Regions from separate parts of the Pseudomonas leptonychotis genome, predicted to be linked through region 1. Evidence: predicted binding sites of a transcription regulator. Region 1 holds the regulator's gene; each other region holds the start of a gene.
What was found. Region 1 encodes FliA, which starts transcription of late flagellar genes. Its sites were predicted from a motif close to CTAAAGTTTNNNNNNNNNNNGCCGNTAA; they were not measured.
Positions count from the first base shown of each region.

Region 2: D8779_RS12720 (methyl-accepting chemotaxis protein) is a predicted target of FliA. The motif match lies at 907-934, and genes of this name have one in related genera.
Region 3: D8779_RS20895 (flagellin N-terminal helical domain-containing protein) is a predicted target of FliA. The motif match lies at 1,273-1,300, and genes of this name have one in related genera.
Region 4: flgM (flagellar biosynthesis anti-sigma factor FlgM) is a predicted target of FliA. The motif match lies at 1,056-1,083, and genes of this name have one in related genera.

Region 1 is NZ_RFLV01000006.1:111,378-113,577, forward strand. It holds gene D8779_RS19680 (protein phosphatase CheZ) at 1-118, opposite strand, end outside; gene D8779_RS19685 (chemotaxis response regulator CheY) at 138-512, opposite strand; gene fliA (RNA polymerase sigma factor FliA) at 610-1,356, opposite strand; gene fleN (flagellar synthesis regulator FleN) at 1,353-2,183, opposite strand.
Region 2 is NZ_RFLV01000002.1:458,895-461,094, forward strand. It holds gene acnA (aconitate hydratase AcnA) at 1-826, shown strand, start outside; gene D8779_RS12720 (methyl-accepting chemotaxis protein) at 965-2,200, shown strand, end outside.
Region 3 is NZ_RFLV01000001.1:492,337-494,536, reverse strand. It holds gene xseA (exodeoxyribonuclease VII large subunit) at 1-1,214, opposite strand, end outside; gene D8779_RS20895 (flagellin N-terminal helical domain-containing protein) at 1,361-2,200, shown strand, end outside.
Region 4 is NZ_RFLV01000001.1:338,370-340,569, forward strand. It holds gene D8779_RS01505 (chemotaxis protein CheV) at 1-134, opposite strand, end outside; gene flgA (flagellar basal body P-ring formation chaperone FlgA) at 208-966, shown strand; gene flgM (flagellar biosynthesis anti-sigma factor FlgM) at 1,122-1,466, shown strand; gene D8779_RS01520 (flagella synthesis protein FlgN) at 1,552-2,019, shown strand; gene D8779_RS01525 (flagellar brake protein) at 2,100-2,200, shown strand, end outside.

The DNA of each region.
Region 1 (2,200 bases):
CATGAATCAAGCCGACTGCTTCACCAAAGTTGCCTTGTTCCAGGCTGTCTACCAGTTGGCGAGCGTTGTGTTTCAGAGTCGACTCAAGGTCACCCTGAACGGAATCTTTATGTTCCATAGCACCCTCATGGCAAACATCAGCCGTTGACTCGCTCGAAGATCTTTTCAATCTTTTCTTTCAGCACTTGGGCAGTAAACGGCTTTACGACATAACCGTTAACCCCCGCCTGAGCTGCTTCGATGATCTGATCGCGCTTGGCTTCTGCCGTCACCATCAATACCGGCAGCGTTTTCAGGCGCTCATCTGCACGCACCGCGCGCAGCAGATCGATACCGGTCATGCCTGGCATATTCCAGTCAGTCACCAGAAAATCGAAACTGCCGCTTTGCAGCATGGGCAGTGCGGTGACGCCATCATCGGCTTCCGCAGTGTTGGTGAACCCCAAGTCACGCAGGAGGTTCTTGATGATCCGTCGCATCGTTGAAAAGTCATCAACGATGAGGATTTTCATGTTCTTGTCCAAGTCGACCTCCGTACAGTCCCAAACGCACCCAGCAACCTGTGTGCGCCTTTAATCGTGAAACCGGCCCAACGTTAGCGAATGCCGTTCAATGTGCGCGCCACTCGCCCAAACGAGCGCGTAAACGAGCGGCACACTGACTGTGTAGTTGGCTTACGCGCGATTCGCTAACCCCCAACACTGCGCCGATCTCTTTAAGGTTCAATTCTTCATCGTAATATAGCGCTAACACCAGACGCTCGCGCTCTGGCAGGTTGGCGATGGCATCGGCCAAGGCCACCTGAAAGCGTTCATCTTCCAGATCACGAGAAGGTTCGAGGTGGTTGCTGCCAGCGTCTTCATTCAGCCCGCCGTGCTCGCCGTCCTGCAAAAGGTCGTCAAAGCTGAACAGGCGGCTGCCTAAAGTATCGCCAAGAATGCCGTAGTAATCCTCGAGACTCAATTGGAGTTCGGCCGCAACCTCTTGATCTTTAGCGTCTCTGCCGGTTATGGCCTCTATTTTTCTAATCGCGTCACTGACCATACGGCTATTGCGATGCACAGAACGCGGCGCCCAGTCGCCTTTGCGCACCTCATCGAGCATGGAACCGCGGATGCGAATACCGGCGAATGTCTCGAAACTGGCACCTTTACTGGAGTCGTATTTTTTTGACGCTTCGAGCAGACCGATCATCCCGGCCTGGATTAAATCGTCGACCTGAACATTGGCCGGCAAACGCGCCAACAGGTGATAGGCAATGCGTTTGACCAAGGGCGCATAGCGCTCGATCAACTGGTGCTGGGAATCCTGCGCCTGCGCCTTGCTATACATACGGAATCCAGAGGCTGATGTCATATAGCCGTGTCTGCGATCGGTTGCTGCACCAGGCGCTCAACGAAAAACTCCAAATGACCGCGCGGGTTGGCCGGTAACGGCCAGGCATCGACTTTCTGGGCTATCGCTTTGAACGCCAGCGCGCACTTCGAACGCGGGAAGGCCTCGTAAACCGCGCGCTGCTTCTGCACGGCCTTGCGTACTGACTCGTCATACGGCACTGCACCAACATACTGCAAGGCAACGTCAAGAAAACGGTCAGTGACTTTAGTCAGCTTAGCAAAGAGGTTACGACCTTCCTGCGGGCTGTGGGCCATATTGGCCAAAACCCGGAAACGATTCATGCCGTGATCGCGGTTTAGCAGTTTGATCAGGGCGTAGGCGTCGGTGATGGAGGTGGGCTCATCGCAGACCACCACCAGGACTTCCTGGGCGGCACGCACGAAGCTGACGACGCCATCACCAATACCGGCTGCAGTGTCGATGATCAGCACATCGAGGTTGTCACTGATATCGCTGAAGGCCTGGATTAAACCAGCATGCTGCATGGGCGAGAGCTGCACCATGCTCTGAATACCAGACGCGGCTGGCACGATACGAATGCCGCCCGGCCCCTGCAGTAACACTTCACGCAGCTCGCACTCGCCACTGATGACATCTTCTAACGTGCGTTTGGCGCTCAGACCCAGCAACACATCGACGTTGGCCAAGCCAAGGTCAGCGTCCATCAGCATGACGCGACGCCCCAGGTCAGCCAAGGCCAAAGCCAGGTTCACCGAGACGTTCGTTTTACCGACGCCACCTTTGCCGCCGGTCACCGCAATCACCTGTACGGGATGCATACCCATAATTTCTAACACCTTGT
Region 2 (2,200 bases), on a different contig from region 1:
AGCCATCGAGGTGCCGCAAGCGGCGACCTACACCTGGCAGGACGATTCGACCTATATCCAGCATCCGCCATTCTTTGAAGGCATCGCTGATGAGCCGCCGCATATTGGCGATGTGCACCAGGCGCGTATTCTCGCCCTGCTTGGCGATTCGGTGACCACCGACCACATCTCCCCGGCTGGCAACATCAAGGCCGACAGCCCCGCGGGACGCTACCTGCGCGAGCAAGGCGTCGAACCAGTCGACTTCAACTCCTACGGCTCACGGCGCGGCAACCATCATGTGATGATGCGCGGCACCTTCGCCAATATCCGCATCCGCAACGAGATGCTCGGGGGCGAGGAAGGCGGCAACACTCTGCACGTTCCAAGCGGTGAGCAGTTGTCGATCTATGAGGCGGCCATGCGTTATCAGGAAGCAGGCACCCCGCTGGTGGTAATCGCCGGTAAGGAATACGGCACCGGCTCCAGCCGCGACTGGGCCGCCAAGGGCACCAACTTGCTGGGCATCAAGGCGGTCATCGCCGAAAGCTTTGAACGCATCCACCGTTCCAACCTGGTCGGCATGGGCGTATTACCGTTGCAATTCAAACCCGGAGAAAGCCGCACCAGCCTGAAACTCACAGGCAAGGAAACGATTACCATCGCGGGGCTCGACGGCGTGGAGCTGCATCCCTCGATGCCCCTGACCCTGGAGGTTCTGCGCGAAGACAACAGCCGCGACAGCGTTGAAGTGCTGTGCCGCATCGATACGCTGAACGAGGTCGAGTACTTCAAAGCCGGCGGCATCCTGCACTATGTGCTGCGCCAGTTGATCGCTGCCAAGTAAGCGCTCTGTATCCCCTGCGTTAGAGGGCCTCTCGATCAACCCGGACATAATGCCGCAGCTGATACCTGCGGCATTATTTATTCAACTTCTGACGGCAATGGCCGATCATGTGGCATCGATTAAAGGATTACTTCAGCCATGCGCAATAACCAGCCGATTACCCAACGCGAACGCAGCTTTCCTGGACAACAACGACTGATCTCCACCACCGACACCAAAGGTCAAATCACCTACTGCAACGACGCTTTTGTTGAGATCAGCGGGTTTACTCGCGATGAGCTGATTCGTGCGCCACACAACCTGGTGCGCCATCCGGATGTACCGGCGGCGGTGTTCCAACATATGTGGAACACGCTGAAGAAAGGCCGGCCATGGATGGGGATTGTTAAAAACCGCTGCAAAAGCGGTGACCACTACTGGGTCAACGCCTACGTCACCCCAGTGACGGAAAACAATCAGGTGATTGGCTACGAGTCCGTGCGGGTCAAACCCAGCGCCGAACAAGTACGCCGTGCCGAGGCGCTTTACCAGCGCATCAACAGCGGTAAAGCGGCCGTGCCGAGCAGCGATCACTGGTTGCCGATCCTGCAAAATTGGCTGCCGTTTATTCTGATCAGCCAAATTGGCTTTCTGCTTGGCGCCTGGCTCGACTCCAGCTGGGGCTTTGCCTTGGCCGCCGGTTTGTCTGTACCGCTTGGCCTGCTCGGCCTGAACTGGCAACAACGTGGCCTAAAACGCTTGCTGCGCCTGGCTGACCAAACCACCTCAGACCCGCTAATTGCACAGATGTACACCGACAGCCGCGGCGCTCAGGGCCGCCTGGAAATGTCCATTCTCAGCCAAGAAGCGCGTCTGAAAACCTGCCTAACCCGCCTGCAAGACACCGCTGAGCAACTCACCCAGCAAGCCAAACAGGCCAATACCCTGGCGCACAACAGCTCAGCCGGGCTTGAGCGCCAACGCAGCGAAACCGACCAGGTGGCCACCGCCATCAACGAAATGGCGGCCACCACCCTGGAAGTGGCGAGCAATGTGGCGCGTACCGCCATCGCCACCCAAGACGCCAACCGCCTGACCAGCGCCGGCCGCACGATTGCCAGTGAAACCCGCCTGGCCATCCAACGCCTGTCGCAATCGGTGGGTGATACCGGTGAAACAGTGACGCGCCTGGCCCACGACAGCAATGAGATTGGTGGCGTGGTCGATGTGATCAAAGGCATTGCCGACCAGACCAACCTGCTGGCACTCAACGCCGCCATCGAAGCCGCACGGGCAGGTGAAATGGGCCGTGGTTTTGCTGTCGTGGCTGATGAGGTGCGCTCATTGGCGCAGCGTACAGCCGAATCCACCGGGCAGATCCACCAACTGATTGCC
Region 3 (2,200 bases), on a different contig from region 1:
AGGGTTGCCAGCGGGCTGACCGCATGCAGCGTGTGTACCTGGCTGTGCAGCTGCAGGTGACGCTGTTTGAGCCCTTCACGCATGCTGCGTTGCAGGCGCTCGCTGAGGGCTTGCAAGCGCTGATCAAGCAGCTTGAGGTTACGCTCCGGGTGCAGGCTGAGCAGCCGGGTCTGCAGGTGGGTCAGGCGTTCGCGGCGGTTCTTCAGCTGACGTTCAAAGGCACGGCTGAGGCGCATTTCCAAGTCATCCACGCGCTGGGCGTGCTGACGCAAGCGTTCGCCGGGATGGCGCAAGCGTCGCTGCAAGCCGTCCAGGCGCATACGCTCGCGCTCCAGGCGGTGTTGCATGCGCAGGTTCAGGCGGCGCTTAAGGTTATGCAGGCGTTGCACCAGCTCACTGCTGTCAGGCGCCAGCAGTTCAGCAGCGGCTGAGGGTGTTGGTGCACGCACGTCGGCGACAAAATCGGCGATAGAAACATCAGTTTCGTGGCCGACGGCGCTGACGATGGGCGTAATGCACGCAGCAATGGCACGGGCCACCGGCTCTTCGTTAAAGCACCAGAGGTCTTCTAGCGAGCCACCGCCACGGGCCAGGATCAGCGCATCGAAGCCTTTCGCATCGGCTATGCCAAGCGCGCGGACGATTTGCGCGGTGGCGTCGCGGCCCTGCACGGCAGTCGGGATCAGGGTCAGCTCGACCTGCGGCGCGCGACGGCGGAACACGCTGATGATGTCGCGGATTACTGCGCCAGTCGGCGAGCTAATAATGCCGATGCGTTTCGGGTGGGGCGGCAGGGCGACTTTTTGCTCGGCTGAGAACAAGCCTTCAGCGCTGAGTTTCTCCTTCAGTGCCTCGAAGGCTAGACGTAAAGCGCCATCGCCGGCCGGCTCGACCGCATCGAGAATCAGCTGGTAATCGCCGCGCCCTTCAAACAGTGAAACCTTGCCGCGCACCTTCACCGCCAGGCCATCACGCAAGGCCTGGCGCACCTTGGCGGCGTTTTGCCGGAACAACGCGCAGCGCACCTGGGCCTGGCTGTCTTTAAGGGTGAAGTAAATATGCCCGGACGCCGGCTTGGCCAGGTTGGAAATTTCCCCCTCGACCCAAATACCGCCGAATACATCCTCCAGCAGCAGGCGCGCGCGGTTGTTCAGCTGGCTGACGCTGAGCACCTCGCGGTCGAGGTTCAAGCGTTGGAAGGGGTCTTTGATCATGGTCGGCATCATACGTCCATGGCGGCATAAGCCAAAGGCAGGCCGTTGCGAAATAGCACTAAAGAAAGTTGCTTCAGGGCCGAAAGATTCGTATCAACCAGTCCGTCACTCGGTCTGGCAGCTGCACGGCTTGATCGGATAGCAGTATGGCCTTAACCGTCAACACCAACGTTGCCTCGCTTAATACTCAGCGCAACCTGAATGCCTCGTCGAAAGGCCTGGATATCTCGTTGCAACGGCTGTCCACCGGCTTTCGCATCAATAGCGCCAAGGATGATGCCGCGGGTCTGCAAATCAGCAACCGACTCACCAGCCAGATCAATGGCTTGGGCGTGGCTACGCGCAACGCCAATGACGGTATCTCGCTGGCGCAAACCGTTGAGGGCGCGTTGCAGCAGTCCACCAGCATTTTGCAGCGCATGCGCGACTTGGCCTTGCAGTCGGCAAACGGTTCTAACGGCGCCAGCGAGCGTGCCGCCCTGCAGGGTGAGGTATCGCAACTGCAGCAGGAGCTGGATCGGGTCGCGCAGACCACCAGCTTTGCCGGGCGCAAGGTGCTCGATGGCAGTTTTGGTTCGCAAACCTTTCAGGTGGGCGCCAATGCGTATGAAGGCATCAACGTGTCGATTGGTTCTGCGGCGACCGATCGTATTGGTGCACAGCGTTACGACAGCAGTGGGGCTGCGGTGGTGGGCGGCGCATTAGGTTTTGTTGAGCTAAGCACGCCGGGCGGTACGGCTGGTTATGGCGGCGCCAGCGGTACTATTGTGGGTAAATTGGGTACGGCAGACTTTACCTATGCGGCGGGTGCGGCGGGTACGGCTTCGGTGCCGGGTACTGTGGTTTCAGGGCCTGGGGCGATCATCACGAATACTGTCCCAACCACTGCCCCTGGAACAGTTAGCGGTTTGCTGGTGCGAGTCAATGGAGGGCCCTTGCTAGATCTTGGGACTTTTGATCCTGATGGCGGTGTTGGTGGTTTTAAC
Region 4 (2,200 bases), on a different contig from region 1:
TGCAGCACCTCTTTCACCTTAAACACGTTGATGCCATACAACTGATTGCTGTTCAGACGAAACAGCAGCAACTCCAAACGATTCTGTCCAACCAACTGAGTTCGCTGGTTAACCGAATCCATCACACCGGCCATACCCAAACTCCTTATTTGAGTAACAGATTGCTGTCAGCGTAGCAGGCGGCACGCGCCTTGCTATCTAACCCATATGAACATTGAAACGACAACTAACCGACGCTCACTGGCAAAATGCCGCTACTGGCTGGCAGTTGTACCCGCTTTGCTGGCACTCGGCTATAGCGCAATGGCAACAGCCGACTTCACACGACCCGAACAACTTATCGGCGCTGGGGAAGTTTTTCTTGAGCAAACGGTGAGTGATTATTTACAGCGTAGCAACATAGCTGGCCGCCATGAGGTTCAAATCAATCGGCTCGACCCTCGCCTGCGCCTGCCATTGTGTGCACAACCACTGACCACCACTTTGGAAAGCCCTGCCGAGCCCATTGGTCGCGTGACCTTGCGCGTACGCTGCGAAGGGGATGCACCGTGGACGGTGTTCGTGCCTGGGCAAGTGCGTTTGTACCGTGAGGTGGTGATCGCCAATCGTCCGCTCAAACGCGACAATCTACTGACAGAAATGGATATCGTGCTGGCCGAACGTGATGTTGGGCTACTCAATCAGGGCTATCTAACGGCACTCCGACAGGCACTTGGCAAAAAATTGACGCGCTCGCTGCTACCCGACCAGGTTCTTGCGCCGAACCATGTTCAATTAGCCGAAGCGATACGCAAAGGTGATTATGTGGTTATCAGTGCACGCAGCGGGGGCATCAGCGTGCGTATGCCAGGCGAAGCCTTGTCGGACGGCACGCTTGGCAAGCAGATCAGCGTACGCAATCAACGCTCCAATCGCGTGATCAGGGCCCGTGTAGTCGGGCCTGGACAGGTTGAGGTGGCAATGTAGGCATGATTCTTGTTTTAACTTTGTGCACTCAGTGAGCTGACGATTACCCACACTGCGTTTAGACTGTTATCGGGCGCACATTTTTTGCCCTAAAGTTTTCCAGGGTAAGGCCGACAACCAGGCAAGCGTCCAAACACTGTTCGAGGTTTTGCATCATGGTCATCGACATCAACCGGCTCAACAATGCCGCAACGCCAGCCAACTCGGGGCGTACCGGCAGTGCACAAGCAGGTGGTCAGAATGAAGCCATCGGCAACAAACAACCTGGCAACGTACCCAGCACCGCCGCCCAGGCCCAGCAAGCCGGCAAAAGCGGTGAACCGGTGCAACTGAGCCGCGAAGCCCAACAGCTGCAAAAAGTCAGTGAAAAACTGCGCGATCAGCCTAGCGTCAATAAAGAACGTGTTGCCCAACTGAAACAGGCGATTGATGACGGCAGCTACCAAGTTGATAGCCAGCGCGTCGCCAGCAAACTGCTTAATTTCGAATCCCAGCGCTAGTCATCGGGCTACGCTGGGGTAATTGGCCGCCCAATAGACACTTCATGCCATGTGCTGAAGCGTTTGTTACCCCGAAGAGCCCGCCATGCACGACACCGCCCTGCTTGAACTGTTCAGCAACGATATCGGCACCGCCGAGAAATTGCTTGAATTGATCGACACCGAATTCAAAGCCCTCAGTGACCGTGACCTGCCTCACCTGCAGAGTATTCTCACGGAAAAACTGCCGTTGTTAGCGCAACTCGACCAGCACGGCAAGGAACGCAGCCAGCTGCTCACCGGCCTCAGCCTCAGCGCCGACCGCGCCGGCTTGCAAGCACTTGCAGCACAATCCAGTCACGGCGAACTGTTGCTTGAGCGTGGCGATCAGCTCAATGCTCTATTAGAACGCTGCCAGGCAGCCAACCTGCGCAACGGTCGATTAATCCGCTCCAGCCAGGCCTCAGCCAACAGTATGCTCGGCATTCTGCGCGGCAATGACACACCCAGCCTCTATGACAGCCGCGGCAGTGCCGCTAGAATCGGCCACCAGCGCCCGCTCAGCCAGGCCTAAACCTTTAAAAGGCACAGGGGACATACTGTCATATAGCCAGTATGCTAGTGCCATTGCATTTGCTCGGAGAGTTACGGACTGTGTCCAGCCCCTTTAGCCAGGAAGATGGCCCGCAACCCCCCAAGGTGCTTAAGGCACCCCTGGAAATAGTTGCCAACCTGCGCCAACTGCAACAAGACCA